3 regions of the Abyssicoccus albus genome follow, and region 1 is predicted to be linked to each of the others. Evidence: predicted binding sites of a transcription regulator. Region 1 holds the regulator's gene; each other region holds the start of a gene.

Region 1 (10,483 bases):
AATTAGATGCACTAGATATATTGACATATCCAACATTAAAACATATAGATACGATTGAATCGACGGATGAATCCATTGTCATTGCAATCGCAGTAAAGTATGATAAAGCTAGATTAATAGATAATATTATTATGTAAACCAAGAGGTGTATTATGTTCAGAACGGTAATGAATAGTAAAATCCATAGAGCACGGGTGACTGAATCGAATTTAGATTATATCGGGAGTATTACAATTGATCAAGATATACTTGATGAAGTTGGACTCGTTCCAAATGAAAAAGTACAAATAGTCAATAATAATAACGGAGCGAGAATTGAGACATATGTCATACCAGGTGAACGCGGACAACGTGACATCTGTTTGAATGGAGCCGCTGCACGCTGTGTCCAAAAAGGAGATATCATCATAATTATTAGTTATGCAATGATTGATTCAAATGAACTTAGCGAACATGCACCGATGATTGCATTTATGGATGAAGAAAACCGAATTATCGAAGTAAAGCGTGGCGAACAAAGTAGAACTGAGTATAAATAAAGTGTATAATGTAAACAATGAATTTGTACAAGGAGTTTTTATATGGCAGTAAATCACACAGTTGCTCTATACATTCAATATAATGATCATCTATTGATCAAGCATCAACAAATGGACCGAGCTGCAATTTGGAGGAAGTATGAATATCATTTACCCTATGTGACATATGATGAACATTATCCTATCGAACAAGCGGCGAATCAATTTTTGAGGTCGATTAATGGCGAAGCTAAGCTGAATGGTCTTGTATGTATTTTTGAGAAAGAAGTACAAAAGAAAGGATTTTTCTTTAGAAAGCAAACAAGACATATTGAATATTTATTCAATACAAGAATTCGTCAAGAATTTGAAGCACCAAGTGGTGGATATCAATGGATTCCAATTGATGAAGTACAACAATATATACAGGATGAAGATGTCATGAGTGTTGTCGTACGTAATCAAGTCATTGCATCGACAGTCCCTATTTTAGAAGTGAAATAAATAATAACTTTGAATTATTAACTGTAATCAGAGTAAATCTAAAATACTCTGATTACGAGAAGTAAATAAGCCATATCCAAAGTGGATGGTATTACTGCTTTTAAGTTAATTTCAAAATATAAGAAAACACGTTCGTGAACTTAATTTAAATTAATAACATAAAGAAATAGCGATAAAATTTGATGATTATCAAATTTTATCGCTACTTTTTTATCTCCAAAACATTTTACCTAAACTTTAATACGTTCTAAATAAACCAACAACCTTACCTAATACTTCAATATGATCGAAATACATTGCTTCCATTGTGTCGTTCTCTGGTTGTAATCTAATTTGATTCTTTTCTTTATAGAATGTCTTAACAGTCGCTTCGCTGTCATCCGTTAAAGCAACAATGATATCACCATTTTCAGCGATGTTTTGTTTTCTGACGATGACTTGGTCTCCGTCATGAATTCCAATATTAATCATACTATCCCCAATAACATTAAGAATAAAAATTTCACCATTATGATTGCTCATAAAATGTTCTGGTAATGGGAAATATTCTTCAATGTTCTCGATTGCAGTAATTGGAACACCTGCAGTAACCGTTCCGATCACAGGGACTTGAACGATATTATCGAATGGCATCGGTTCATCTTGTTGCATAATTTCTATCGCACGAGGCTTTGTAGGATCACGTCGAATGTAGCCTTTATCTTCAAGTCTTGCTAAGTGACCATGTACTGTTGAACTCGATGCCAGACCAACAGCTTCACCAATTTCTCTAACGCTTGGTGGATATCCTTTATCTAGTGTGTATTGTTTGACGAAGTCGTATATCTCTTGTTGTCTTTTTGTTAATTCTTGCATAATTAATCTCCTCATCTTTTTAATTGTGTTTAATTTTAATTGTGTTTAATTTTAATTGTGTTTAAATTTTGTATTTTGAAAAAAATAATAATGAAAATAATGAATAGTTAAAGTAAATTTTTAAATAAACGAGATATTAATCAAAACTACCTCTATCTATATATTTATAATAGCATAAGCGTTCGCTATCATCAATTAAAAACACGAAAGTTTGTTCGTTTTATTGTTGACTACAAACGGGTGTTCTGTTAATATTGAATTACAAACAAATGTTCTGGAGGTAATTTAATATGAAACAAGACATTAAAGGGTTACTTATTTTCTTTTCATTCCTTATAACAATAGGTTTATCTTATACAATTTCAACATCAGAAGAAGCACGTCATACAGTATTTGGTCACGATCAAGCGATAGAACAGATTAGCGAACAAGATATACAATTAGCTCAGCAAAATAATAATGAAAGTTATGATCGTGATTTAGAAGATGAAACTAAACAAGATTCATACGAACATCGTGTCGAAAATCATGAGGATGAAGTAGAACATCATGATTCAACAGATTCTGACAAAGCATCTATTGATTTTGTGAGTACAAATTAACAATTAATCATCATTTTATAAATGGTATTATTAATGCTAATCATTAAAAGCGCACAACGATTAAAGAAATAATCGTTGTGCGCTTTTTCATTTTAATCATATTAATAATTATTGATAAGTAATATCTCTAAGCATCATTTAAGTTTTAAAGGATTATAAACGTTAAATATAGACCAACTAATGTCGCAAATAAAACAGGAATTGTGATGACAATACCAGTTTTAAAATATGTGCCCCATGAGATTTTCATACCTTTTTGACTTAATACGTGTAACCATAACAATGTCGCAAGAGATCCAATCGGTGTAATTTTCGGTCCTAAGTCTGATCCGATGACATTTGCATAGATTAAACCTTCTTTAATGGGTCCGATAGCGTTTGATTGTCCAATGGCAATGGCGTCAATTAACACCGTTGGCATGTTATTCATGATTGAAGATAATATTGCTGCAATGAATCCCATCCCGACAATACTTGGGAATAGTCCATATTGAGTGATTGCATTGATTGTTTGTGCCAATAAATCGGTAATTCCAACATTTTTTAAGCCATAGACTACTAAGTACATTCCGATTGAGAAGAAGACAATATTCCAAGGTGCGCCTTTCATGACAGATGTTGTATTGACCGCGTGCGATTGTCTTGCAAGTAATAAGAAAATGATTGCAATGATCATCGCAATAAATGATACCGGTATTTGTATAAATTCACTTGTTAAATAACCAATGAGTAAAACAGCAATAACGATCCAAGAAATTTTGAACATTTTCTCATCTTTTATGGCACTTTGAGGTGATTCGAGCATTGAGTCATCGAAGGATTTTGGTATTGATTTTTTAAAATATAAATACAATACAATAATACTTGCAATGAGTGAGAAGATATTAGGAATAATCATTCTCAAAAAGTATTCGACAAATCCAATATCAAAATAATCTGCAGATACGATATTAACTAAGTTACTCACTACGAGCGGTAATGAAGTCGTATCCGCGATAAAACCACTAGCAATGACGAATGGGAACACTAGACGTTCTTCGAATTTTAAATTACGAACCATTGCTAATACAATCGGTGTCAAAATCAGTGCAGCACCGTCATTTGCAAAAAAAGCAGCGACGAGTGAACCGAGGATAGAAATATAGACGAACATTTTAACACCATTTCCATTTGAAGCGTGAACCATATGCCGCGCTGCCCATTCAAAAAATCCGATTTCATCTAGAATGAGTGAAATGATAATGACAGCGATAAATGTTAATGTCGCATTCCAAACAATATCTGTCACTTCAATGACATCACTAAAGTCAACAACGCCCGTGACTAATGCAATTAAGGCACCGACAACAGCAGTAATCCCAATATCAAGACCTTTCGGTTGCCAGATGACGAAAGTTAATGTGGCTAGAAATATAATAATCGCTAATATTGTCATAATAGTCTCCTTTTATCCTTTATTTTTATTTAATTGTTATTTCATTTACTTTTAGAACGAGTTCATTCATACGCTATTTAGAATATTATCAATATGAATTAAAGTCAATAACATATCAAATTTTTTTGATTTATCGTTTCATTGTTATAAAAAATATTATATGATAAACATATCAAGAATTTTTGATATGAGGAGTGTGTAAATGGAGAACTTAGCGAAAGTATTTAAAGCGTTAGCTGATCATAGACGGTTGAAGATTATCGAAATGCTTTATTGTTGTGAGAAATGTGCGTGTGATTTAGAAGAGACACTAGATTTATCGCAATCTGGCTTATCATATCATATGAAAATATTAATCGAAGCAAACCTTGTCAGTGCAAGAAGTGAAGGAAAATGGATGCATTATCAATTATCAAACACGGGTTTTGAACAAGTGAAAACATTTTTGAATTCTGTTCATCAATAAAAATAAAGGAGGTTAAACAGTGGGGATTTGGGAGTTTATCGAAAAGCAAGTACTCGGTATGAAATGGTTAAGTGATCTTGTATATTATTTGCTATCACAATTCAACATAAATATGGAGAGTAAATTAGGCGGTTCATTGCATTTCTTCATTTACGACACGATCAAAATTATTATTTTATTATGTGTATTAATTTTCATCATTTCATACATTCAAAGCTATTTTCCACCAGAACGTAGTAAAAAGATATTAGGACGTTATAAAGGGATCGGAGCAAATACAATTGCCGCATTACTCGGTACTGTGACGCCGTTTTGTTCTTGTTCATCCATTCCATTGTTTATAGGATTTACTAGTGCAGGATTACCACTTGGTGTGACATTCTCATTCTTAATTTCTTCGCCGATGGTTGATTTAGGGAGTTTAGTATTGCTGATGAGTATCTTTGGTCCTAAAGTTGCGTTAATGTATGTCATTGTAGGTCTGTTGATTGCCATCATAGGAGGTTCTATCATTGAACGATTGAATATGGATGATCAAGTGGCTGATTTCATTAAACAAGCAAAAGCAACTTCTATAGAATCTGAATCATTAAATCAAAGAGAAAGAGTGCAATATGCATTCGAACAAACGCAAGAGACGTTTAAGAAAGTGTTTATCTACATTCTCATCGGAGTTGGTATCGGCGCATTGATACACAACTGGATACCAGAAGCATGGGTCACATCGATATTAGGCAGTGATAATCCATTTGGCGTCATCATTGCGACGTTATTAGGTGTACCGATGTATGCAGATATATTTGGAGTGATCCCAATTGCTGAAGCACTACTTGCTAAAGGAGCATTACTAGGAACAGTATTAGCCTTTATGATGTCAGTAACGACATTAAGCTTACCATCGCTTATTTTATTGAAGAAAGTCGTAAAGATGAAATTACTATTTGTTTTTGTAATCATCTGTATTGTTGGTATTATAATAGTAGGGTATATATTTAATGCATTTCAACATGTGTTGATCTAATGAAAGAACATATATTTATTACATTATATGTGAATTTCTAATTTCATTGTGAATTATCAAAGGAATATAAATTAAGAAAATAATGATAATACAAATAATTTATAAAAATAAAAGGAGTGTTTTAAATGGGTTTATTTAGTAAAAAGAAAAAGTCATGTTGCGAAGTGAATGTAGAGAAAGCGAATGAAACGACGGATGCAAAAATTAAAGTGTTAGGCACAGGGTGTAAGAAGTGTGTTGAATTAGAACGGAATACTGAAGAAGCGTTAAAGCAATTAAATATTGATGAGCAAATTGACCATGTAACAGAAGTCAGTCAGATTGCAATGTACGGAGTAATGAGTACACCTGCATTAGTAATTCATGAAAAAGTCGTTTCATATGGTAAAGTGTTAACGGTAGATGAGTTGAAGGATATTCTTGAAGAAGAACTTTAGTGTTTCGAATGACTAAAAAGGATTATAAGTTATAAAGCTTATAATCCTTTTTAATTTTATATCATAAAAGTGCTAGCATATAAATTATAAGAGATTTTATGCGGAGGAAGCATATTTATGAGTAATAAAAATTTAAAAATAAATGATTTTATTTTACCTTTATCGATGATGCTTTTTTGTTCGATAGGAATGATTTTAGGTTTAATATTTTTTCCTTCCGTTGAAATTATATACCCATTAGTATTTGGAACCAGTGTTGGTTTTTTACTAGGCATTATATTAATGGCGGTTCAGAGTGAATAGCAAGTAGTCTTGTTTAAAGTATTAAACTTTATTGATAAGTATTTTAGTAATGGTTAACAATTTCTTAAATGAAAAGGGTAGACTGTATAGTTTTGTTTTTATTTTTAAGGGAATATTAGTAAAAGATGGATTATACTTTTCAAAAAAAGGAATGAATATATACTGGAATGAATAATAATAAAACTTCAATTATAGTTGGGGTATTATATTCTATTGTTGCATATTTAATCATGAGATATGGTTTTTCACCAAATTCAATTCCATTAGGAATGTATCCAATTGTAATAAACGGAGGCGTTGTATTAATTAATATTTTATTTAACTATATTCTTAAATATGACTTTTTTGAATAGGTATTACCATTTTAAAATTTAGTTTTTACTTTTTGTATTTACATGTAATATTTGATATAACTTAGTATGAATTTCATTTGATATAGAAATATTTTACTTTTTAAATGTAGTTATATAATTTTAGTATTAAGGAGGGGATATGTATGCCTGCATTATTATCATTTGGTATGATATTAGGTTTAACAGGGGTTATATTTGGTTTCTATACTGAAAACAAGAAACTTAAAAAGAGACTTGCGCAAAAAGGTGAGATGACTGATTCACTTGTAATTTCTACAGTGGAAAGTATGCTTAATGCTAATTATGATGAAGTAAAAATAATCAAGTATGTAAGAGAAGAAAATCCTGAATTAGGTTTGGTTGAAGCAAAGACATTTGTTGATAACATTAAACATAGTCATGTACAGTGAATATCAAAGTAAAAATGCCTTGAACTGTGTAAATGGTTCAAGGCATTTTTATAAAAAATTGTTTTTATTTAGTTTTGATTATTATCTATAATGAATACTTATTTATACAATAATATTTTAATCATCAAGCGATAAACCATTCAAATAGTGATTTACCGTGATTTATGGTAAATTATATAAAGGAGTGATATACATGTTAGAGAAAGAAAAATTAGATCGTTTGAATACGTTGGCGAAGAGAAAAAAAGCGAATGTAATTACTGATGAAGAGCTTTCTGAATTAGAATCATTAAGAGAACAATATTTGAAAAACTTTAGAAAATCTATGAAAAATACAATAGAGAATAGTAAAATCATTGATCCTGAGGGGAATGATGTGACGCCTGAAAAAGTTAAACAGATTAAAAGAGATAAACAAAATAAATTAAAATAGATTAGAGTATGTTATTTAAAGAAAAGAGGAGATATGATGGAATCAATTCAACAACAAACAATTAATACAATTCGTGCTTTGAGCATCGATATGATTGAAGAAGCGAATTCAGGTCATCCTGGTTTACCGATGGGTGCGGCGCCGATGGCGTATACTTTATGGGTGAATCACTTAAACTTCAATCCGAATCATGACAAGTTTATCAATCGTGATCGGTTTATTTTATCCGCTGGTCATGGGTCTGCGTTATTGTATAGCTTACTTCATTTGTCAGGGAGTTTATCGATGGACGAATTAAAGAACTTCCGTCAAAAAGACTCTAAAACACCAGGTCATCCTGAATTACATCATACAGAAGGTGTTGAAGTGACGACTGGACCTCTTGGTCAAGGGTTTGCAATGGGAGTTGGTCAAGCGATGGCTGAGGCTCATCTTGCGGCGAAATACAATCAAGCTGATTATTCAGTGATGGATCATTATACGTATGTATTATGTAGTGATGGTGATTTAATGGAAGGTGTCTCTCATGAGTCAGCTTCACTGGCTGGACATTTAGGACTTGAGAAATTAATCGTGTTATATGATTCGAATGACATTAGCTTGGATGGCAAATTAAATAAGTCATTCAGTGAAGATATTGAAGGTCGATTCACTGCGTACGGTTGGGATTATATTCATGTCAGTGATGGGAATAACATTGACGAAATTAATCGTGCGATTGAACAAGCGAAAGAAAGTGATAAACCGTCATTAATTGAAGTAAAAACAATTATCGGATTCGGATCACCGAACTTAAGTGGTACAAATAAAATACACGGAGCACCACTTGGTGAAGAAGAAAGACAATTAACCTTTGAGCAATATGGGATGGACTCAACAGAGAAATTTAACGTAGATGATTCAGTATATGAACATTTCAAAGAGACGATGATTAAACGCGCTGATGATGCTGAATCGAAATGGAATGAACAGATTGAACAATATGCTAAAGATTATCCAGAATTATATAAAGAATTTATGAATGGATTTAACGATGAAGATCTATCTAAAGACTTGAATATTGAAAGTTATGAAGCGGGTCATTCTAAAGCAACGCGTGCATATAGTGGTGAAGTACTACAACAAATTAGTGCTCAAGTGCCACAACTATTCGGAGGCGCGGCGGATTTAGCGTCGTCTAATAAAAGTTTAGTGAATGATGAAACAGATTTCTCTAAAGACAACTATGCTGGACGTAACATATGGTTCGGTGTACGTGAATTCGGTATGGCAGCGGCATTAAATGGAATGGCATCACATGGTGGCTTAAGACCTTATGGTGCAACGTTCTTTGTATTTAGTGATTATTTGAAAGCGGCATTTAGACTGTCTTCAATTATGAAGTTACCTGTCACATATATTTTTACACATGATTCAATCGCAGTCGGTGAAGACGGACCGACGCACGAGCCAATTGAACAGTTAAGTGCATTAAGAGCAATCCCGAATGCGAATGTCATTAGACCAACAGAAGGTAAAGAAACGATTGCAGCGTGGAAAGTGGCGATGGAATCAACAGATAAACCAACGGCTTTGATTCTAACAAGACAAAACGTTACAACGTTAGATGTCGATCAACAAACAGTTGAAGAAGGCGTTCGTAAAGGTGCTTATGTTGTTAAGGAAGCGAAAGACAAAGCCACACATATCATCTTTGCATCAGGAAGTGAAGTGAATCTAGCAATAGATACAGCTGATCAATTAGAACAAGACGGTCATCATGTACAAGTAGTATCAGTGCCTGATATGGCGAAATTTGAACAACAAGATGAAGCGTATAAAAATGAAATTTTACAAAAAGATGTAAAACATAGAATTGTAATAGAAATGGGTGCTTCAATCGGATGGCATCGTTTTGTCGGCATAGACGGATTACTCTTTACGATTGACCAATTTGGAATGAGTGCTAATGCGAAAGATGTATTAGAACATTATGGCTTTACAACAGAGCAGATCGTAAAACAGATTAAAGATCGCTTATAATATTAGTTAAAATCTATAATACTGTTGAAACGGCTTGAATTATTTAGTAAAATATCAATGTTAATGAGTAGAAGGTGGTGGAATGAATGGATACATGGATTTGGGTATTAATCGTAGTCGTTGCATTGATTGCAGGCGTAGCGCTAGGCTTTTTCATAGCACGTAAATATATGATGGATTATTTGAAGAAGAATCCACCGATTAATGAAGAGATGTTGAGAATGATGATGATGCAAATGGGTCAGAAACCTTCTCAAAAGAAAATTAATCAAATGATGACAATGATGAATAAAAATATGGATCAAGGGATGAAGAAGTAATACTTTAAAGAGGGTCGCACAAAATGTAATTTGTGTGACCTTATTTTTATTTATTAAGTTACTGTTTGTGAATCATGACTTTACTTATCTTTTAACTTATCACACTTTTTTCAAGATTTTTATATTAAAATAGACCAAAAATATGGAGATTGCTCGTACAAAAACAAATTAGTGGAAAGTATATGTAAGGGGTTGTGAATATGAGTGTAATCGATGCATCAATTCAAAGATGTATACTTTGAATTAAAATTGTCGAAAAGATGCCATTGTTTACTTGTAAGAATAAAGATACAATAAAATATAGTAAATCAAGCATAATATATTGAATGATGATGTCAATTCATCACGACATATTTAAAGTCAATATAATTAAAAAGAAGGTTTTAATATGGATCTTAATCTATGGATTGCATTTGGTGGTGGTTTTTTAAGTTTTATTTCACCGTGTGTGCTTCCGATCTATCCAGCATTTATCTCATACATCACAGGGATGAGTTATGAAGATATTGCACAAAAGAAGCACTTTAATTTTAAAGCAATGTTACATACACTCTTATTTCTAATTGGGTTCAGCCTTGTCTATATCGCACTTGGCTTTGGTTCCCAGTTTATCGGTGGTTTGCTCATTGAATATAAAGATTTAATTAGACAAATCGGTGCAATTTTAATTATTGTATTCGGATTAATTGTTGTTGGAGTGTTCAAAGCAGAATGGGTCGTAAAAGAACGTAAAGTGTCATTCAAAGAACGTCCGAGTGGATTTTTAGGGACTGTTTTGATTGGTATGGCATTTGCTGCGGGATG
Region 2 (10,483 bases), 490 kb from region 1:
ACCGATTGCAAGGGCAGATAAACCTGACCTGATTTATGCAACACCGGAAGGAAAATATAAAGCAATTGTTGAAGAGGTTATTGCGAAACATAAGGCAGGTCAGCCTGTTTTAATTGGTACTGTTGCTGTAGAAACGAGTGAATATTTATCTAAACTTCTTAAGAAAAATGGCGTAAGACATAATGTTTTAAATGCAAAAAATCATGAAAAAGAAGCTGAAATCATTCAAAATGCAGGTGAACGTGGTTCAGTAACGATTGCTACAAATATGGCTGGCCGTGGTACGGATATCAAACTTGGTGAAGGTGTCACGGATGTCGGCGGACTTGCGGTGATCGGTACTGAACGACATGAATCACGACGTATCGATGATCAGTTAAGAGGACGTTCAGGCCGTCAAGGAGATATCGGGGATAGTAGATTTTACTTATCATTAAGAGATGAATTGATGGTTAGATTTGGATCAGAACGATTACATGGCATGATGGAACGCTTTGGAATGAATGATGATACACCTCTTGAATCGAAAATGATATCACGTGCAGTTGAATCTGCTCAAAAACGTGTAGAAGGGAACAACTTCGATGCACGTAAACGATTATTAGAATACGATGATGTACAAGCGAAGCAACGTAAAATTATGTATGAAGAGCGTAATGAAATTTTAGAATCAGACGATAATTCTGATCGAGTGATATCATATATTAAAGGTGCACTTGAGAGAGCGATTAACTTCCATTTTGTTGGGGACGAAGACCAATACAATTATGAAGCGTTCATTAATTATGCGAATGATCACTACTTAACAGATCAAGAAGTGACAGAGAAAGAATTGATTGGAAAAGAACATGATGAAATTTTCGATGTAATGTATGAGAAAGTGATGGCTGAATATCGTCATAAAGAAGAGCTATTGGGCGAAGAACGTATGCGCCAGTTTGAAAAAATGATCATATTACAAGTCATGGATAATAAATGGACAAGTCACATTGATACGATGGACCAGTTAAGAACTGGAATCCATTTAAGGTCATATGGACAAATAAATCCACTTCGTGATTACCAAAACGAAGGTCGTGAATTATTTGATGCTGTTGTTGATAGTATAGAAGAAGACGTGACGAAATATATTTTGAAAGCAGAAGTGAATGAAGAAGCAGAGCTTAAGCGTAAACAAGTGGCTAAAGGCGAAGCGATGCAAGCAAATGATGGTAAACAGAAAATTAAAGCACAGCCGAAGCAAGTTGAGAAAGTTGGAAGAAATGAACCATGTCCATGTGGATCTGGTAAAAAGTATAAAAACTGTTGCTTAGGAAAGTAATAATTTAAAAAACTACGCCAATTAGGTATACTAGTTGGCGTAGTTTTTTAATACTATGAAATTATTTAAGATTATTCTTTACTATTCTCATCTTCATCTTTGGAATTATCCTCTTTATCGCTATCTTTATTATCCTCATTTCCATCTTCATTCTTACTACTATTACCAACAGCTTCATAGCCATATCCTTCTAATAGATCTTTAACTGTAGCGATTGATTCTCCATCATTATATTTATTAGTATACTCTTCAATTTTTGAAACATTTACCTTTTTATCTTCGTCAAGTTCTAAATCTTTATAACCTCTAATAATATTAAATTTATCTGTCTCTTCTCCATCATCATCAGAAATAGTAATTTCATATAGCTTGACTAATGTACCATGAACTTGACCATCTCCAAAAATACTGTTATCTTCTCGTGTTTGGTTATAATAAGTACCATGCTCTACTGTTTTATAAATTTTATAATCATCACTTTTATATTCTTCTTTTGTTTTTTCGTCAATCATTCTTAGAACTGAATCTAAATTTTTTATATCACTAGCTTTACTTGCATAGTCTGTTAAATCTTTAACTTCAACTTCTACACCTTCAGAATCTTCCATGACATAACCCATGCTAGATAATTGAGACTTATAATCATCTTCAAGAATTATTTTAGTTTTTTCGCCGTTTTCAAGTTCACCATTATTTTCAACTGTAAACCTTAAACTACTTAATTCATCACTAAATGTATTTTCTAATTCAGCTGTACCAGAACCACTTGCACCTTTAAATTTAGGAATGACATGTTTCTTTATATCATCACTTGAAAGCACTTTAGGCTCTTCCAAGCCAGATACTTCTTTGTTAATTGTGAAACTTTTCTTATCAGAAGTATAACCTTCTCTAGCTAATTCTTCTTCATCTTCAACATTAACCTTAACTTCAATTTTATCACCGTTTTTAAGTTTATCTTGTTTACTTGCTGTCGCACTTAAACCATTTGTATTTGATGATACATCTGCATATCCTTCACCACTTAACCCTGATACATCGATTGATACTAAGTCTTTGGCAATTTCTTTAGTAAGTTTTTCTGGTTCTTTTAAACCTTTTACTTCAAATTCCTTTTCACCAGTTTTAATCTTTTTAGCATCATCTTCATTGAAATCAACAGTTACTTTTACTTTGTCACCGTTAGAAAGTTTTTCATCTGGTTCAACTTTAATATCTAAACCACCATCCATACCAATTGAGCGTAGTTCTTTGAATGTATCTTCATCTAACTTCTCTTTAATTTCATCTTCTGATAAATCTTTAAAATCTTCTTCTTTAATGTCATAAGCTTCTTCCATTAATTTTTCATGATCAACATCATATGATGTAGTTCCATATCCATCTACTCCGTTGAATTCTAATGATATGTATTCTGTAACATCTTTCTTACCACAACCATACAGTGATAATGATAATAACAATGTAAATGAAGCTAGTAGTACTTTTTTCATAAATTAAACCCCTTCTTCAATTATATTAATATTAGCTTTAGGAATAAGTGACAGAAATGACAATAACAACATTAACTTAAATTTAACTATCCTCCTTTTAAATGTAAATTATTTCTTAAATATAAAAATACCATAGTTGTAATTATTTTCAATAAAAGATATGAAATTTATTTATTAATTTAAATTGATACTGCATTAATTATGATAAAATAATATTTAAATATATTGTTTATTAATCGAGAGGTAGATAATGATGGAACTTTTTGAAATAAAATCAATACTTAATGAAACGAATGATAAAATAAATGACTTTAGGGGGTCTCTTTGACTTAGAAGAAAAGAGAACTCAACTAAAAGAATATGAGGAAATCATGTCTGAGCCTAGTTTTTGGGATGACAATCAAAAAGCAGAACAAGTCATTCAAAGAAATAATATGATTAAAGAAGTGGTCACGGCTTTTGATCAATTGGTAATAACACATGAAAATATCGAAGCGACATATCAATTATTAAAAGAAGAATATGATGAAGAGTTATTTCATGAAATAGAGCATGAAATTACTAATTTCAAACATGATGTTGAGCAATTTGAATTAAATTTATTGTTAAGTGATGAACATGATCAAAATAATGCAATATTAGAAATACATCCTGGCGCAGGTGGGACAGAATCACAAGACTGGGGAGAGATGCTACTTCGAATGTACCAACGATATGCTGAAAAGCAAGGTTTTAAAATAGAGACGATTGAATATCAATCAGGTGATGAAGCGGGTATTAAGTCGGTTACACTTCGCATCATTGGTCATAATGCATATGGATTGTTAAAAGCTGAAAAAGGGGTTCATAGACTCGTTCGAATTAGTCCATTCGATTCATCTGGAAGAAGACATACGTCTTTTGCATCATGTGATGTAATTCCTGAATTTAATATAGATGAAATTGAAATAGAAGTACGCAATGAAGATATTAAAGTTGACACATATCGTGCTAGTGGTGCTGGAGGTCAGCACATTAATACAACTGACTCTGCTGTTCGTATCACACATCAACCAACAGGTATTGTCGTGACATGTCAAAATGAAAGATCTCAGATTAAAAATAGAGAGCAAGCAATGAAATTACTGAAATCAAAACTGTATCAAAAAGAAATAGAAGACCGCCAAGCTGAGATTGACCAAATTAAAGGGAATCAAAAAGAAATTGGATGGGGCAGTCAAATTAGATCATATGTCTTCCATCCATATTCTATGGTTAAGGACCATAGAACGAATATTGAAACAGGTAATACAGATCAGGTGATGGATGGGTATTTGCAAATGTTCATCGATGGATATTTAAGAAATCAACTCGCTAAAAGTGAGTAAAATCACATAATAAATGTGAACATTATGTTACAATTATAATGAAATGAATATAATATATAAGGGGCTTTAACATGATGAAGATGAAGAAGGTATTATCTGTTGTGTTATTATCAAGTTTAGTACTTGGTGCATGTGGTGGAGAAGAAGAACCGAAGGAGGAAGAAGCGAAGACAGAAGATACAGCGACAACGGCAGGTAGTGGAGAAGCTGAAGAACTTTATAGCAATAAGTCATGTGTTGGGTGTCATGGACAAGACTTAGAAGGTGCGAATGGTCCTGAACTTGCTAAAATTGGAGCGAAACTATCTAAAGATGAAATTAAGGATGTAATAATTAATGGTAAAGGTTCAATGCCATCTATAGATGTAACAGATGAAGAAGCTGAAACATTAGCGACATGGTTAGCAGAGAAAAAATAGTCAATAGGATAATAATGAATAATTAAATAATCGCAATGCTATTTATTTAATATTAATATAAACAAAGCTCAGTAGTATGACAATACTATTGAGCTTTTTGATGTTTGTAAATCTAATGTTACAAAGTTGCAGTTTTATCTTTCGTTTATATTACATCTTCATTACAATGCCCACAGAACATAAATCGTGTGATATATTAAGTCTAGTTAATTTTGATAACACGGATAAAAGATTATTTACACACAAATCAGGAGGATTTTTATAATGAAAAAAACATTATTATCTTTAGCAACTGTAACTGCGGTAACTGGAATTGCAACAACAACAGCTGATGCAAGTGAATACAAAATCAAAGCTGGAGATACTTTATGGAGTATTGCTGCTAAGTACAATACATCAGTAAGTGAAATCCAAAGCCTAAACAACATTTCTTCACATTTAATTTTCCCTAACCAAGTCATCAAAGTAGGAGAAGAAAAAGTTGAAGCATCAACTAGTACTGAATCTAAATCAAATGAAGCAACTCAACAAACTTCAGAAGCACCAGTAAATACAAATGCTTCTACTTATACTATTAAGTATGGAGATACACTATATAAAATTGGACAAAAGTTCAATGTAGATTACAAGAAAATTAAAGAGTGGAATAACTTATCATCAGATATGATTTATGCTGGTAAAACATTAGTCGTTAAAGCACCAGCTCAAGCTGAAGCAACTACACAAACACGTACAGTAGAAGCAGTTGAAACTGAAGAAGTTAAGCCTGCAGAAACAAATACAGTTAAAGAAGATAACAATCAAGCAGCAGAAGCGGCTCGTAAAGCAGAGGCAGAGCGTCAAGCAGAAGCGGCTCGTAAAGCAGAGGCAGAGCGTCAAGCAGAAGCAGAGCGTCAAGCGGAAGCACAACGTCAAGCGGAAGCACAACGTCAAGCAGAAGCAGCTCGTAAAGCTCAAGTTCAACAAACAAGTTCATCTGTAAGCAACGGAAGTGTTGAATCAATTGCAGCACGTATTGCATCTGGTAAGCGTTACGTATTTGGAGCTAATAACCAATACGCAGTTGACTGTTCAGCATTTACACAACAATTCATGAAAGCTTATAAAGGAATTAACATTCCTCGTACAGCTCGTGGACAACAAGCAGCAGGTACTAAAGTTTCTAACCCTCAAGCGGGAGACTTAGTTGTATTCAATAACGGAACTCACGTTGGAGTATACTTAGGAAACGGTATGGTATATGATGCGTTAAATCCAACTGACGGTATCGGTAAGCGTTCAGTAAGCTGGATCTGGGGACACGTTGACGGATATTACAGATTCTAATATATACTTTTATTTTTCAAACTCCTGATGTAATATCAGGAGTTTTTGTTTGTTTTTCTTGATTTGTACTACAAAGTCAATTAAGATATGAACAATTACATCAGTTTGAAGAAGGGTTCATATGAAAAAGAAAATTACAATTATCTTAAGCATAATATTATTGATTATTATCATCATTTCATCAACTTATACATATAATGCATTGAACAGTGTAGATCAAGAGAGTTTAGAAAGAGAAGTTGAGACGATGAAAAATTATGATATTATTGGCCAACAGTTTGAATTACCTGAAGTCGTCAATACGAAAACATCAACTTCAGATCATATTCAATTGGAAAGTAAATTAAATGTAATTAATGTATGGGCTTCTTGGTGTGGTCCTTGTAATGAAGAAATGCCTGATTTAGTAGATATCGACAATCGTTATGATGACAAGGATGTTAGTATTATCGGCATCAATATTGAAGACTCAAAAACACAAAGTAAAAAGTTTTTGGATAAATATCATGTAAAATACAATTCATACACACCGGTTGATGAAGATCAGTTCATTAAAGATAACACTGTATCTATGATCCCTACGACATTTTTCGTGAATCAATCTGGTGAAATTTTATATGTTAAATATGGTGCATTAAGTGAAGATGTTGTGTCATTTATCTATGATGAAATGGAGGGAAAATAATGGGAGTACATGCTTACTTTAAAAGTTTGTCAGATATGGAGAAGCTAATTCGCTGTCCAGGAAAGTTTAAATATGATGAGCATAATGTTGCAGCACATTCATTTAAAGTAACTAAGATTGCCCAGTATTTGGCTACTGTTGAAGAACAAAACGGTAAGGATATTGATTGGAAAATATTGTATGAAAAAGCGCTAAATCATGATTACCCTGAAATTTTTACGGGTGATATAAAAACGCCTGTTAAATATGCTTCAAATGAGTTAAATCATCTCTTCAGTGAAGTTGAAGAGACGATGTCGATCAAATTTGTTCAAAGTGAATTCCCCGAGTCATTACAACAAATATATATAGAACGTTTTAAAGAAGGAAAAGACCATACGCTAGAGGGTCAGATTTTATCGGTGGCAGATAAAGTTGATTTATTATATGAATCATTCGGTGAAATTCAAAAGAGAAATCCTGAGCCATTATTTTTCGAAATCTATGAATCATCATTAAGTACAATCATTTCATTTAATCATTTATATTGTGTAAGAGATTTCTTAACTAATATTATTCCAGATATGCTAAGCGAGAAGTTTATTCCTCGTTCAGAATTAAAAGAGTTAACAGAGGAAGTGCTTAAAAGGTACAATATATCATGATTGGATGGTATATGATGGCAATGGTTATGCCAATGACACTCGTCATATTTTTCTCTGTCGTTGCTAGAAATAAATTTATCGGCAGCACGCTAGCATTAATACTTATTGGTGTCTCAGTGTATAAAGATTTTTTTCATTCTGAGTGGATATTGTTTTTAGATGCATGTTCTCTTGTGATTGGTATGTATATAGTTGACACATTAAACCTTGATGATAATGGAATGGATTAAATGTGGTGAAATAATTATTATGAATGTCTAATTGAGCCCTATAAAGTAAACGTATCAATACGAATACTTTATAGGGCTTTTATACGAACGAACGTTTGGATAAATAGAGTTATATTTGGTATGATAGTAATGAATATACCGTGAAGTGAGGTCGTAATAAATGAACACAAGAGCGCATAAATCATTTGAACTAGAATCTAAATATAAACCAGAAGGTGATCAACCTAAAGCGATAGAAGAACTGGTGAAAGGTGTCAATGAAGGTAAGCGTCATCAAACGCTACTAGGTGCAACCGGAACTGGTAAAACATTTACAATGAGTAATGTAATACAACAAGTTGGTAAGCCAACGCTAATTATTGCACATAATAAAACATTAGCAGGGCAATTATATAGCGAATTCAAGTCATTTTTTCCTAATAATCGTGTTGAATATTTTGTAAGTTATTACGATTATTATCAACCTGAAGCATATGTCCCTCATACGGATACGTTTATCGAAAAAGATGCATCTATTAATGACGAAATTGATAAGTTGAGACATAGTGCGACGAGTGCTTTATTTGAAAGTGATGATGTAATTATTATTGCATCAGTCAGTTGCATATACGGTCTCGGTAATCCGGATGAATATAGAGAGATGGTTGTGTCCATTCGAACAGGGATGGAATTAGAACGTAACCAATTTTTACGATCATTAATTGATATCCAATATACACGTAATGATATTGATTTCCGCCGTGGAACGTTCAGGGTAAGAGGGGATGTCGTTGAATTATTCCCTGCCAGTCGAGATGAACAATGTATTCGAGTAGAATTTTTTGGCGATGAAATAGATAGAATACGTGAAATCAATCATATTACTGGTGAAGTATTAGGTGAAAGAGAACATTTTCCTATTTTTCCTGCATCCCACTTCGTCACACGAGAAGAGAAGATGAATATTGCCATTGAACGGATAGAGAAAGAGCTTGAAGAACAAGTAAAGAAATTTAACGAAGAAGGAAAGTTACTTGAAGCTCAGAGAATAGAACAACGAACAAATTATGATTTAGAAATGATGAGAGAGATGGGATTTTGCTCGGGCATTGAGAATTACTCAGTACATCTCACACTCAGACCACTTGGATCTACACCTTATACATTACTTGATTATTTCGGTGATGACTGGCTCGTTATGATTGATGAATCTCATGTAACTTTGCCACAAGTAAGAGGTATGTATAATGGAGATAGAGCAAGAAAACAAGTGCTTGTAGATCATGGATTTAGATTACCGAGTGCTCTAGATAATCGACCGTTAATGTTTGATGAATTTGAAGAGAAAACAAATCAACTGATATACGTTTCCGCGACACCAGGGCCTTATGAATTAGATCATACGGATGAAATGGTCGAACAAATCATTCGACCAACATACTTACTAGATCCAATCGTAGAAGTTCGTAAAACAGAATACCAAATCGATGATTTAATGTCTGAAATCGATGTGAGAGTTCAACGAAATGAAAGAGTATTAGTGACAACGTTAACGAAAAAGATGAGTGAAGATTTAACGAATTATTTTAAAGAGGCTGGAATTAAAGTTCGTTATCTACATTCAGAGATCAAGACACTTGAGCGTCTTGAAATTATACGAGACCTGAGACGCGGTGAATTCGATGTATTGGTTGGAATTAACTTGCTAAGAGAAGGATTAGACATTCCAGAAGTTTCTTTAGTTGCTATATTAGATGCAGATAAAGAAGGATTTTTAAGGGGGCATCGTTCATTGATTCAAACAATTGGACGTGCAGCTAGAAATGAGCACGGTCATGTGATCATGTATGGTGATAAAATCACTGACTCGATGCGAATAGCAATTGACGAGACGAAACGTCGACGAGAGAAACAATTACAATACAATGAACAACATAATGTTCAACCGAAAACGATATTAAAAAATATACCAGACTCTATTAAAGCCACATTGGATGTCTCTGAATCTAAGCAAGATCAGAAAGATAAAAAGAAATCTTCTAAGAAATTGACGAAAAAAGAACGTGAAAAACAAATCGAGAAAATTGAACAAGAGATGAATGAAGCAGCGAAAGCACTAGATTTTGAACGTGCAACTGAGTTAAGAGATGTATTATTTGAACTAAAAGGTGAAGGATAATCAATTGGAGAAGGTGAACACATGGTAAATGACAAAATTATCGTTAAAGGTGCAAGAACACATAACTTAAAAGCATTAGATATCGAAATACCACGCAACCAATTTGTTGTGATGACTGGATTGAGTGGTTCAGGGAAGTCTAGTCTAGCTTTTGATACGATATATGCAGAAGGTCAAAGACGTTATGTAGAGTCATTGAGTGCATATGCCAGACAATTTTTAGGTCAAATGGATAAGCCAGATGTTGATACAATTGAAGGATTATCACCAGCAATTTCGATTGATCAGAAGACAACAAATAGAAATCCCAGGTCGACGGTTGCAACGGTTACAGAAATTTATGATTACTTAAGGCTTCTTTACGCACGTATCGGTGTACCATATTGCCCGAATCATAATGTACCAATTCAATCGCAAACCGTTCAACAGATGGTAGATCAAGTGATGACTCTAGAACAACGTACCAAAATTCAAATTCTCTCACCGCTGATTAATGGCAAGAAAGGGCAACATAAGCAATTACTCCAACAGGTGGCTAAACAAGGGTATGCACGTGTCCGAATTAATGGAGAGATATATGATATTGAAGATACGCCTGAATTGAATAAAAATAAAAAGCATCATATTGATGTGATTGTCGATCGTTTAGTTATTAAAGAGGAGATTGAAACTCGCTTGAGTGATTCAATTCAAACAGCGCTTCAACTTGCTGAAGGGAATGTGATTGTAAATGTTATAGATGGAGAGGATATGACTTTTTCTGAGCATTTCGCATGTCCTGATTGTGGCTTTTCAATCGATAAACTTGAACCAAGTATGTTTTCTTTCAATTCCCCTTTC
Region 3 (10,483 bases), 180 kb from region 1:
TCTATACTTCATAGATATTTCCATTTATTTTTTCAACTTAATTATTATATCAATTCATCTAAAGACTATCAAGTTCTAACGATTGAATGCTCATTAAAAACATCTTTAACTTCCTAGCAGCAACAGTCGTCTCAAACTCGACATCTACTGGAATCCCCATGTCAATAAACATTTGATAAAATGCAGAGCGTACATCCTCTTCTTCGAGGTCATACATCCATTCAAAATACATTGGATAGATTTTCGTTAGAATAAACATCATCGCTTCTTTCGCCAAATAAAAACTGGATGGATTTGAACTTTCTAAATCTCGCAGTATATTATACGTTTCATAAAATTCTAAAATATAATCATCAAAAGTTTTGGTCTCTGATGGTACACATTCAATCAAATGCCCGTATTTAGTTAATGTTACAACAACGCCATAGTTCATCCACACTAGATATTCAAGGATCATCGTTTGTTCTATTTCACTAATGCGGTCATCTTTTATCAATTCAATCGCAATAGGGATTTTCTCAACATCACGATTGTTCAACCACATTCTAACGCGTTCAATTCTTTCGGAAGACGCTGAGTGAAAATAGTCTTCAACTTGATGTTTCAACTCTTGATATTGTAATTCAAAGTCATCTGTCTCAGATTGTTCTTTTTCATGAAGTGATTTCTTGAGCTGTAATCGAATCGTCTCATCTTGCATAAACGGGTCAACTTGATCAATGCGTTCCTCTGCAGAGCGTATATCTCCTTCTAGGATTAACGACTCTATATAAATCATCATCAATCGATCATAATAAACAGAAGAATCATTTGATAATAAATATTCATCAATCTCTTCTCTTAAGGTCGGACCTTCTCCCATATTCATATAACAAATCATTTTATAGAAAAACACTTCATCATCCATAGTGGATAATCGCTCATAATCAGTAATTAACAAATACGCATCTTTATACTGATTGACATCAATCAGTTCCATCACTTCGTCTAACAACTTAGATTTCATTTTAGGAAAGACGATTATTTTATCATCTTGACTCATTGATGGAACAACTGACTTTCTTTCACAATCAGTTCACTCCACGATTCCATTGGTTGGACTTCACTCACTGATTTGTGATCGACCCAATCAAATTTAATCGTATCACTTTCTCTAGGAAACACTTCTGAACTGTCCACTCGAATTTTGAACACGACACCAAGATGAACACGACCCACTTCATTATCATCATCATTGATTAAGCCTATGACTGATAGTTCCCCTTCTGTATTGCGCTCTAGACCGATTTCTTCATTCAACTCACGCACGCAATTTTCATGCATCATTTCATTAATGTTGTCCATCGACTCGATATCATTCATATGACCCCCAACACCAATTGAAAACAAGCCATGTAAACGACCCTCACCACCACCAGAAAGACGTTCATAAACCAATATACCACGCTCACTCTCAACAATCGCATAACTAATCAATTGCTTATACGAAGGATCTTCTTCCATATCCCCACGTCGCATTACTTCATAGTCATTAAACGTTGATTGAATTTCAGCAAACGACTGTTCATTCATATCAAGAAAACCATTGAATTGGTTTTTTTCATCATTAAATAATGTCTTACGATCTACTACAATAATCTGTTCATCAAATTTACTCATTCAGTTGACCCCTTTCAATTTGTTCATTCATTTTAAAATATATCAATAATTGAGTTAAATGTGAAATAGAAATCTTATAGTTTGATGGCGTGATAATTTATTCCAACTACTATTTTTGTTTTTTTGTTGATGGATTTTTCTTACACAGTTTATTCCATCTACAACTTTGCCGTTTTTGTTGATGGCTTTCTCTGCACTCTTCCATTCCATCTACAACTTCAGCGATTTTGTTGATGGATTTTTCTGCACTCTTCCATTCCATCTACAACTTTAGCGATTTTGTTGATGGATTTCTCTGCACCCTTCCATTCCATCTACAACTTCAGCGATTTTGTTGATGGATTTCTCTGCACTCTTCCATTCCATCTACAACTTCAGCGATTTTGTTGATGGATTTCTCTGCACTCTTCCATTCCATCTACAACTTTAGCGATTTCGTTGATAGAATTGTTCTTATTCATTTAAGCTGGATATTAATAAAATATAAAAGGAGGTGAAGCAAGTGGCAGATACTAAAACAAATGTATATGTATATCAAATAGAAAATAAAAACTAGGCTGTTCATTACGAAGGTCATGATAACGAAACAAACTCTTTTGATACACAAGATAAAGCGATTGAAGAAAGTCGTAAATTAGCTAAACAAAACAACGTTGATGTTATCATTCATGATACTGAAGGTAACATTCGTGATAAAGACTCATTTTCTATTTAATTATCTTGCAAATTTTAAATAGTTAAAGTCCCATTAAATCAACAAATTCAAGTTATTTTCTCTTTTATAGAATATTTCATTATTGATTTAATAATGTTCATAGTAAGTTTATTTATTTTCTAATAAATTTTTTCTTAGGATCTGACAAATATTTATTTATTTTTATCACTGCATCCGATAAAACTTCAATTTCTTTATTCATAGTTTCAATATTAGAATTTAAGTTTTCATTTACTTTTTTGTTAACAAATACATTGTAAATAAGTTTTCTTTAGTTCCTCTATATAGTGTCAGAAGTATCGAATTTTTCTGTTATTCCAGAATTCTCAGGAAATCCTCCCTCATCTAATGACTTATTCATATAATCCAATAAGGCAAAATATAATAAAGTTAACCTATCTAAAATATCAAAATACATCTTAGAAACAACAAATGAATGTAGGATATATATTATATAGTAACAATCAACTAAATCATGAGCTTTATATACTTATAGAAAGGGATCAAATTTGTTATATTATTACATTTTGTGACATAATAAATTTGATATTGATAATTTAGCAGAATCATTGATTAATAAAATTATGGTTGGAGATGAATATAATTGAGCCAAATAAAAAGTAATGAAAAGATAGAATATTATTTGAACCTATTAAAAATGACTTATGATCAGTTAACTAGATATTTAATTGACAAATATGGTCCTGCTACAGATGACTATTATAGAGAGTCTTCTTATTATAGGTTTCTTAATGGTGAAATAAAAAACATAACAACTGGTAATTATTCACGAACTAATGAAGGCTTATATTGTCATCATATTGATGAAAATAAAATGATGAATATTTCCAATAAAGAATTTATAAAAAATTATAATTATTCATTTGATTACCAAAAGAAAGAAAGACTAGTTTATTGTAATCTTATTGAACATTTAATATTACATACTTTGATCACTATTGAAACAAAGGGTAACTATGGCTATCTTGGATATATTACATATTTATCACCAACTATACATGAATGGTATATTGATCGCATTCCTCTTAAAAGAGATTGGATGATAAAATGTAGAGATGCCGCATTTCTAACACCCTCTGAGGCCAAACTTATTTTAGACAGAAGTGATAAAATTATATCTAACATGGAATATAAAAAAAGGTTAAAAGAAAAAGGTTATAAAAAATTACATCATAGATTAAATCAAAATCTAACAATACCTCAATTTAAAAATCATGAAAAACAAATTAGTATTATGAAAAAAGATATAAAATTAAAAGTTAAGTATCTAGAAGAAGAATCTTACCGATTGAAAATGAAAGAAAGAGAAATTTCACAAAAAATGAATGAAGTAAAAGATTTCAAAAGTAAATATCCTAATTTAGTAAAATTAAATATTACTAAGTTTACACCAAGAAAAAAATTATTAGATCATCTATTCATATATAAGTACAAAAATATATTATCAAATAAGAAAGAACTTAACTCACTCAAAATAAATGATACGAGAGATAAAATCCTTGAAGAACTTGAAACTATTTTAAAGAATAAGTAACAATGATACAAAGTATCTACCATCATTAACTAAATAATATATCTATGATAAAAAAAGGAAATTATCATTTTATAAACTATAAAAACAATCGTGATTATTTGTGAATAAACATGATATTGTCTGACTTTTATAAATCAGAAGTCCCCTTCACAACAAGGCTATGATCAAATGTAATTTTATATAATTCTTAAATTAAACTTCCTATAAGGCGATAATTGTACAAAAAAAGGTAAATGAATGAAAGCAAATACATTGGGGTTATAGTATTTCAATTAAAATAAGTTCAAACAAATGTAAAACATAAGAATACAAAGAAGACATAAATTCTATTGCAATACTTTTGTATCTATAAAATAAATGTAGGGGTATTCTTTTGAATAGAAAATTTATAAGAACTTTGAAAAAAATCTCCAAAAAATTGATGAATACTATACATATTTATAGTAAATTAAAAATATAGAATGAAGAGAGAAAAAATTAAAGAACGAAAAGAAAAAAATTTAATAAAAAACTACAATTAGCCTTAATGATTTTAATAATAATTCAAATTATTATCGCCTTACTAAAATAAGAGGAAAGGGTTCACACACCTACTGTTCCTTTTCACTATAAATGGAGGTGAAAGAAATGACAAAACTTACTAACTATCAAATTTTTTTAATAATTATTATCCTTTTATTATTTATAAGCATATGTATTACCTTACTTAAATAAGTAAAGGATAATAATATTGGTTAAATCAATTGAGAAACTATAAAGCCATTAAAAATTTAAAACCATTAAATATATACAAAAAAATAAGAGTTCTAAAATATTCCTTAAAATAAAAAAAGGAACATTTTTTGGTGCATGAACTCTTAAAATCATGTTATATCAAAACTAAGTAGCGTCCTGGGAGGACTATCGAAACACCTTTAAAATCAATATATATAGAAGGCTTTGTCGCCATTTCGTCGCCATAATCTATGAGTTTATATGAATATTGATGCATAGCTGAATAAAACTCTATATTTAATATATAAAGCTTCATTTTTATTCATGATCACTATATTTAAATAGAACTGCATTTATAATTTTAAAGAAGTCGTATATATATAACAATGAAAGCATGATACAAAAAGGAATTATAAACTGAAATAATAACACTAAAATTCTATATTTAATAATAATTTCAAAGAAAAACAAAAATATTATTAAAGATGATAATGAAATTATAATTGTTAAAAATGCAGAATTATTAATATTTTGAATTTCATTTCTTGATACAGAATTTGGTCTTAATAATTTTTTTATTAATGTTGTATCGTGAAGAGCTGCGATAATACTTAGTGAAACACTATAGATACCTAAAATAATAGATTGAAGCACAATTAACGAATTAACACCTTGTAATGTACTTTCAATTGAAATTCTTATATTAAAAAATGAATAAAAACTTATAATTATAATACTCGAGGCCAATGCTATTACTATTTTCAACATATAACCTTCTCCCTCTTTTATAAGTCATTTGTTAAATCTCTAAAGGTCAGACCAGAAACTTTTTTATTTTTGTATGAATGAGTCATTTCACTAATTATAGATTGAGCATTTAATGTCCCATTATCTTTATCTGAGGTAAATGTGTATGTGAAAGTTAATCTTTCTTCTATTAATTCAAACTTTTCAATAACATCTTTTTCTGAATTTCGCCCTTTTACATTCATTTTAGTTATAGTTTTATTATTATTACTAAGTTTAGAAATAAAACTTTTTACTTGATCACGAATTAATGTTTTCTTTTTATCATCATTAGTATTCAAATAATAATGCAATTTGATTCTTTGTGCTCCTAATGTCTTATCATTATCTATTACAGATTGACTATTTTTGAATCTATCATGATCTTCAACAACAATTTCTAATTCAGTATATTTCTCTAATGATTGAGCCTCATCGATTCTGGGTCTGTTTAAAATTGGTGCCAAATTTATAATTGTATACTTTTCACTTTCTCTCTCTTTATCAATCTTCTCGTTATAAATAGTTGAAAAAAGATCTACAACACCTCTAAGCGATGTACAATTTCTATTTGATTGAACTACTAAAGCGTTATTATCAATGTCATAAAGTAAAACCATTACTTCTCCTAAAAATGAATCATCATCAAGTTTTACCTCTTCTTCTTCATATGATGAATCGTAATTAATTACATTATCTTCAATAGTTTGTTTCATTTCCTCATTTTTTTTTATTTGGTAAGGTAAATCAAATTCTCTTTGTTTTAAAATTTGAATATGAATGAAACCTGGTTCATGTGTTATTACTTTTTGTAAAATCAACTTTTCCCCCTGGTAAATAGTGAACAATTCCTCATTTGCTAAGTTTTGAACACTTTCAATAAATTCATAAAAATTATATCGTTCATTTTTCATAAAGTCTGGACCATTATATTCTTCTGTATATGTCCTAAATATATTGAAAGTAACCTTTTTACTCTTCCCCATTATAAAACCTCTTCCATTTGTGTAGTTATTTCAAAGTTTACAGAAAAATGTAAACGGATGCAATACACTAAAAAAGCTACTAGAGGAGAACCACTAGTAGCAACTACACAACTATATAATATAATATCTTTTACAGAAGTACAAACATTTGTTCTTATTTTGATATATACCTGAACATCGATTGTCCATATATTATATTTGTTTTAAATATAAAGTTATTTAGGTTTTATATCGTCATTATCATCAATATTACAGAAAAAGAAGAAGTAAGCCACTATTCCAAGTGGAATACCTAGTAATGGAGTTGTAAATGTGCTTGCAATAAAAATCATTAAAATCAACCATACAAAATCTTCAGATTCCCATTTTTTCTCCATTAGATAATTAACCATTTGTTTAATCGTCCTATAAAAATCTCCCTTGATAGCTATTTTACAAATAATTTTCCCTATTTATTAATGAATACGATTTTGAACATGAGTTACAGAAAATTGTTTATTCTTTTATTTCAACTAATTCAGCTTTGATCATTTGATTTCTCATTAACTCTACAGTTTGACCTTTTTCATTCTCAACAGTAATAAATAGATCTGTAATTCCCGCGTATAAAACTTTAATTGATTTTTTCATCTGTACATTCTTAAAAACTTCACCGTTAGACATTGTAATATCATAAACGTATATTTTTTTAGCCATAATATATCCCCTTTGTATTTAAAATTATGTATACATCATTTAATCTATAGAAATTCAATTTCTTGTAGATGATAAGGAACGAATGTAAAGTCAATTTAAACTTATTTCCGCCTAATTTAAATAAATAATAACATTTTCGCTAATCGATAAGAAAATATGCAATTTTAATTTATATAAGTGATATACTCAATATAAAAAAGGGGCTTTTCGCCCCTAGTGATTATTTGTCAGTCTTATCGTTTTTATTTAATGCTATCAACAGGGCGATTGTTGATATTAAAGCGATTTGACTGTTTTTTCATCCCTATTTTTCCCTTGTTATATATTTATTTGAAATAATTCATACTATTACAGCAAATCTTATGTATAGAGCTTTTTACGAAATTTATTAAGAAAAACAAAAAAGCAAGATAATAAAGTACGTGAAATTTTTCAATCCATAAATTAAGGATACAAAAATGACACAAATTACTTTAAAACCTTGCTAAATTAATGAGTTGTAGCGTCCTGGGAGGGATTCGAACCCCCGACCGACGGCTTAGAAGGCCGTTGCTCTATCCAGCTGAGCTACCAGGACTTTATTTTAACGACATATATCATTATATAATTAGGTCATGATATATGTCAATAATCATTTAACATCTAATTGAAATTTCTTCTTTAGACATGACATTGCCGTCTCTTGTCATCCATTTCAATTGAAGTTGCTCTCCATCGCACTCAATCACTAAATAACTCTCTGGATCTTCACCACGGGATTGTGTAATACTACCAGGATTTATCACGAATACCCCATCAATCTCTTCGAATTTTCTCACATGAGAATGTCCATACAGAGCGATTTGAGCGTTATGAGCTCGTGCGTCGATTGCAAGTTCATACCTAGATTGCCCGATGTGATGTAAATGACCGTGTGAAAAATATATCGTCAGATTTTCTATAGTTAAGACTTCATCTTTAGCAAAGCTAGCGTCATGGTCGACATTTCCTGTGACAGTTAAATACCCTTCTAATTCTTTGTCATCATGTGCAAACTCAGAATCTCCTAAATGAATGAACTTTGAACCATCTCTGTGTCGATTTCGAATTTGTTGTAAAATACCTTGTTCACCGTGATTATCTGAAACAACTATTATTTTATCCACCATACATCACTCCTTATGACCATTTGTTTTTAAGTCTTCAATGAGTAACTCCATCGCTTTTTTTCGATGACTAATTTTCGCTTTCTCTTCAGCACCGAGTTCTGCTAATGTTTTCGAATATCCTTCTGGTATAAATAAAGGATCATAACCGAATCCTTCATTACCAAATGCATTCGTCGATATCGTCCCTTGTAATTCACCTCTAAATGTTTTCGTCTCACCTGCTGGATATGTCACACTCATCACACATACAAAACAAGCTTTGCGGTTGTTCGATGGATCTTCTAGTTCACTTAGAGCATTCATGAGCTTTTTATTATTTTGTTCATCTGTTGCGTCTACCCCTGCATAACGTGCCGAATAGACACCTGGCTCACCATTTAACGCTTCAACTTCTAAACCACTATCATCGGCGATTACGATTTGATTTAACGCTTCAGCACCTGCTTTAGACTTTAACTTCGCATTGTCCTCAAAAGTCTCGCCTGTTTCTTCAACTGTAAAGTTTTCTAATAAATCTCCAATCGGTATAACTTCGTCATCTGATAAAATTTGATTAAAATCTCGTATCTTTCCTTCATTACTTGTCGCAATAACATATTGTGTCATAGCATATCCTCCTTGAGTAAAATTGTTGTCGATAATTCAATAATGTGTGCATCTTCAATATTCAGCCATTCTTCAATAGTATATTGAAAGCGGTCAGAAGAACCGTGGACAAAAAACTTATGCTCCACAGCAGCTACCTTGCTTGCATGTAATTGCATGAATCCTAATATAGAACTTACTTCTCTAGCTGTTTCATATCCGGATGAAATCACTTTTTTGTTGCCGTGAAAGTATGCTTCAATACTAGATTGAATGAGTGGATAATGTGTACATCCTAATATAATCGTATCTGCTTCAGTGTCTTGGATTTGCTTTAATTGTTGATGAATCACAACGCCTCTAATGACTTCGTCTTTGTACCGTAACTGTTCCACAAGCGGTACAAATTTCGGGCAAGCGAGTTCATCGACTTGTACAGATTTATTCACTTTATGTATCGCATCTTTATAAGCATGTGATGCAACTGTTCCTTCGGTTGCTAATACTTGTACATAATGATTGGTCGATGCTTGAAGCGCTGTCTTAGCACCTGGATCTATCACTCCAATCACTGGAATATTCAAGGTTTTTCTAAGTGATTTTAGTGCAACCGCTGTTGCTGTATTACATGCAATGACGAGTAATTTAATATTTTGATGTACAAGAAATTGTGCAATCTCTGTCGTGTACTGTAGTACTTCCTCTTTCGGTCTCGGACCATAAGGACAACGGCTCACATCGCCTAAATAATAAATCGTTTCATTCGGCAGTTGGCGCATTATTTCTTTCACCACTGTTAATCCACCGACACCTGAATCTATCACACCTATAGGTGTATTCATGACATCCACTTCTCTCTTAACGTGATTCTATTTGTTGACCATATAATATAATTTTATCATTTCATGGCTTCAAACGACAATCTATAAGGAAAAAGAAACGATGCAGCATAGCTGCATCGTTTTTACATCATTGATTAATCGACTTGATGGTCACTTCCAAAGAATGACTTAAACATTTGGAATGTTGTCTCACGGTTCATTGCAGCGATAGAAGTCGTTAAAGGAATTCCTTTAGGACAAGCTTTGACACAGTTTTGTGAGTTACCACATGCAGATAAACCACCATCCATCATTAACGCATGAAGTCTCTCGTCTTTATTCATGCTTCCTGTTGGGTGTAAGTTAAATAAACGAACTTGTGAAATCGGCTGTGCTCCGATGAAATTAGATTTATCGTTTACGTTAGGGCACACTTCTAAACAAACACCACACGTCATACATTTTGACAATTCATAAGCTGTTTGACGTTTCTTTTCTGGCATACGTGGTCCTGGACCCAAATCATAAGATCCATCAATTGGCACCCAAGCTTTTACTTTCTTCAAGTTATCAAACATGAACGAACGATCAACTTGTAAGTCCTTCACAACTGGGAATGTACTCATTGGTTCTAACTTGATTGGTTGAGCCAATTGATCTATTAATGCTGTACATGATTGTCGTGCTTCACCATTAATCACCATTGAACATGCACCACAGACTTCTTCTAAACAACTCATATCCCATGCAACTGGTGTCGTTTTGTCACCATTTGCATTAACTGGATTACGGCGAATCTCCATCAATGCACTAATGAC

Evidence for each region. Region 1 encodes LexA, which represses DNA repair genes until DNA is damaged. Its sites were predicted from a motif close to CGAACATATGTTCG; they were not measured.
Region 2: uvrB (excinuclease ABC subunit UvrB) is a predicted target of LexA. The motif match lies at 7,570-7,583, and genes of this name have one in related genera.
Region 3: EDD62_RS01940 (DUF6731 family protein) is a predicted target of LexA. The motif match lies at 6,557-6,570, and genes of this name have one in related genera.

What each region holds. Positions count from the first base shown of each region.
Region 1 is NZ_RKRK01000002.1:569,919-580,401, forward strand. It holds gene panC (pantoate--beta-alanine ligase) at 1-137, shown strand, start outside; gene panD (aspartate 1-decarboxylase) at 153-539, shown strand; gene EDD62_RS02725 (hypothetical protein) at 582-1,022, shown strand; gene lexA (transcriptional repressor LexA) at 1,260-1,877, opposite strand; gene EDD62_RS02735 (hypothetical protein) at 2,168-2,479, shown strand; gene arsB (arsenite efflux transporter membrane subunit ArsB) at 2,625-3,914, opposite strand; gene EDD62_RS02745 (ArsR/SmtB family transcription factor) at 4,117-4,380, shown strand; gene EDD62_RS02750 (permease) at 4,400-5,401, shown strand; gene EDD62_RS02755 (thioredoxin family protein) at 5,527-5,838, shown strand; gene EDD62_RS02760 (hypothetical protein) at 5,956-6,141, shown strand; gene EDD62_RS02765 (hypothetical protein) at 6,638-6,904, shown strand; gene EDD62_RS02770 (DUF896 domain-containing protein) at 7,098-7,337, shown strand; gene tkt (transketolase) at 7,371-9,359, shown strand; gene EDD62_RS02780 (YneF family protein) at 9,446-9,679, shown strand; gene EDD62_RS02785 (cytochrome c biogenesis CcdA family protein) at 10,068-10,483, shown strand, end outside.
Region 2 is NZ_RKRK01000002.1:84,482-94,964, forward strand. It holds gene secA (preprotein translocase subunit SecA) at 1-1,321, shown strand, start outside; gene EDD62_RS00465 (hypothetical protein) at 1,393-2,814, opposite strand; one part of gene prfB (peptide chain release factor 2) at 3,068-3,139, shown strand; one part of gene prfB (peptide chain release factor 2) at 3,141-4,181, shown strand; gene cccB (cytochrome c551) at 4,256-4,600, shown strand; gene EDD62_RS00480 (LysM peptidoglycan-binding domain-containing protein) at 4,865-5,926, shown strand; gene EDD62_RS00485 (TlpA family protein disulfide reductase) at 6,048-6,611, shown strand; gene EDD62_RS00490 (YfbR-like 5'-deoxynucleotidase) at 6,611-7,255, shown strand; gene EDD62_RS00495 (DUF2198 family protein) at 7,270-7,485, shown strand; gene uvrB (excinuclease ABC subunit UvrB) at 7,646-9,643, shown strand; gene uvrA (excinuclease ABC subunit UvrA) at 9,665-10,483, shown strand, end outside.
Region 3 is NZ_RKRK01000002.1:389,459-399,941, reverse strand. It holds gene EDD62_RS01965 (hypothetical protein) at 59-1,042, opposite strand; gene EDD62_RS01960 (NUDIX domain-containing protein) at 1,039-1,659, opposite strand; partial or broken gene EDD62_RS09405 (DUF2188 domain-containing protein) at 2,237-2,374, shown strand; gene EDD62_RS01950 (hypothetical protein) at 2,979-3,929, shown strand; gene EDD62_RS01945 (hypothetical protein) at 4,962-5,411, opposite strand; gene EDD62_RS01940 (DUF6731 family protein) at 5,429-6,415, opposite strand; gene EDD62_RS09130 (VraH family peptide resistance protein) at 6,631-6,807, opposite strand; gene EDD62_RS01935 (hypothetical protein) at 6,911-7,111, opposite strand; tRNA gene EDD62_RS01930 (tRNA-Arg) at 7,615-7,688, opposite strand; gene EDD62_RS01925 (metallophosphoesterase family protein) at 7,747-8,256, opposite strand; gene EDD62_RS01920 (XTP/dITP diphosphatase) at 8,263-8,865, opposite strand; gene racE (glutamate racemase) at 8,862-9,686, opposite strand; gene sdhB (succinate dehydrogenase iron-sulfur subunit) at 9,821-10,483, opposite strand, start outside.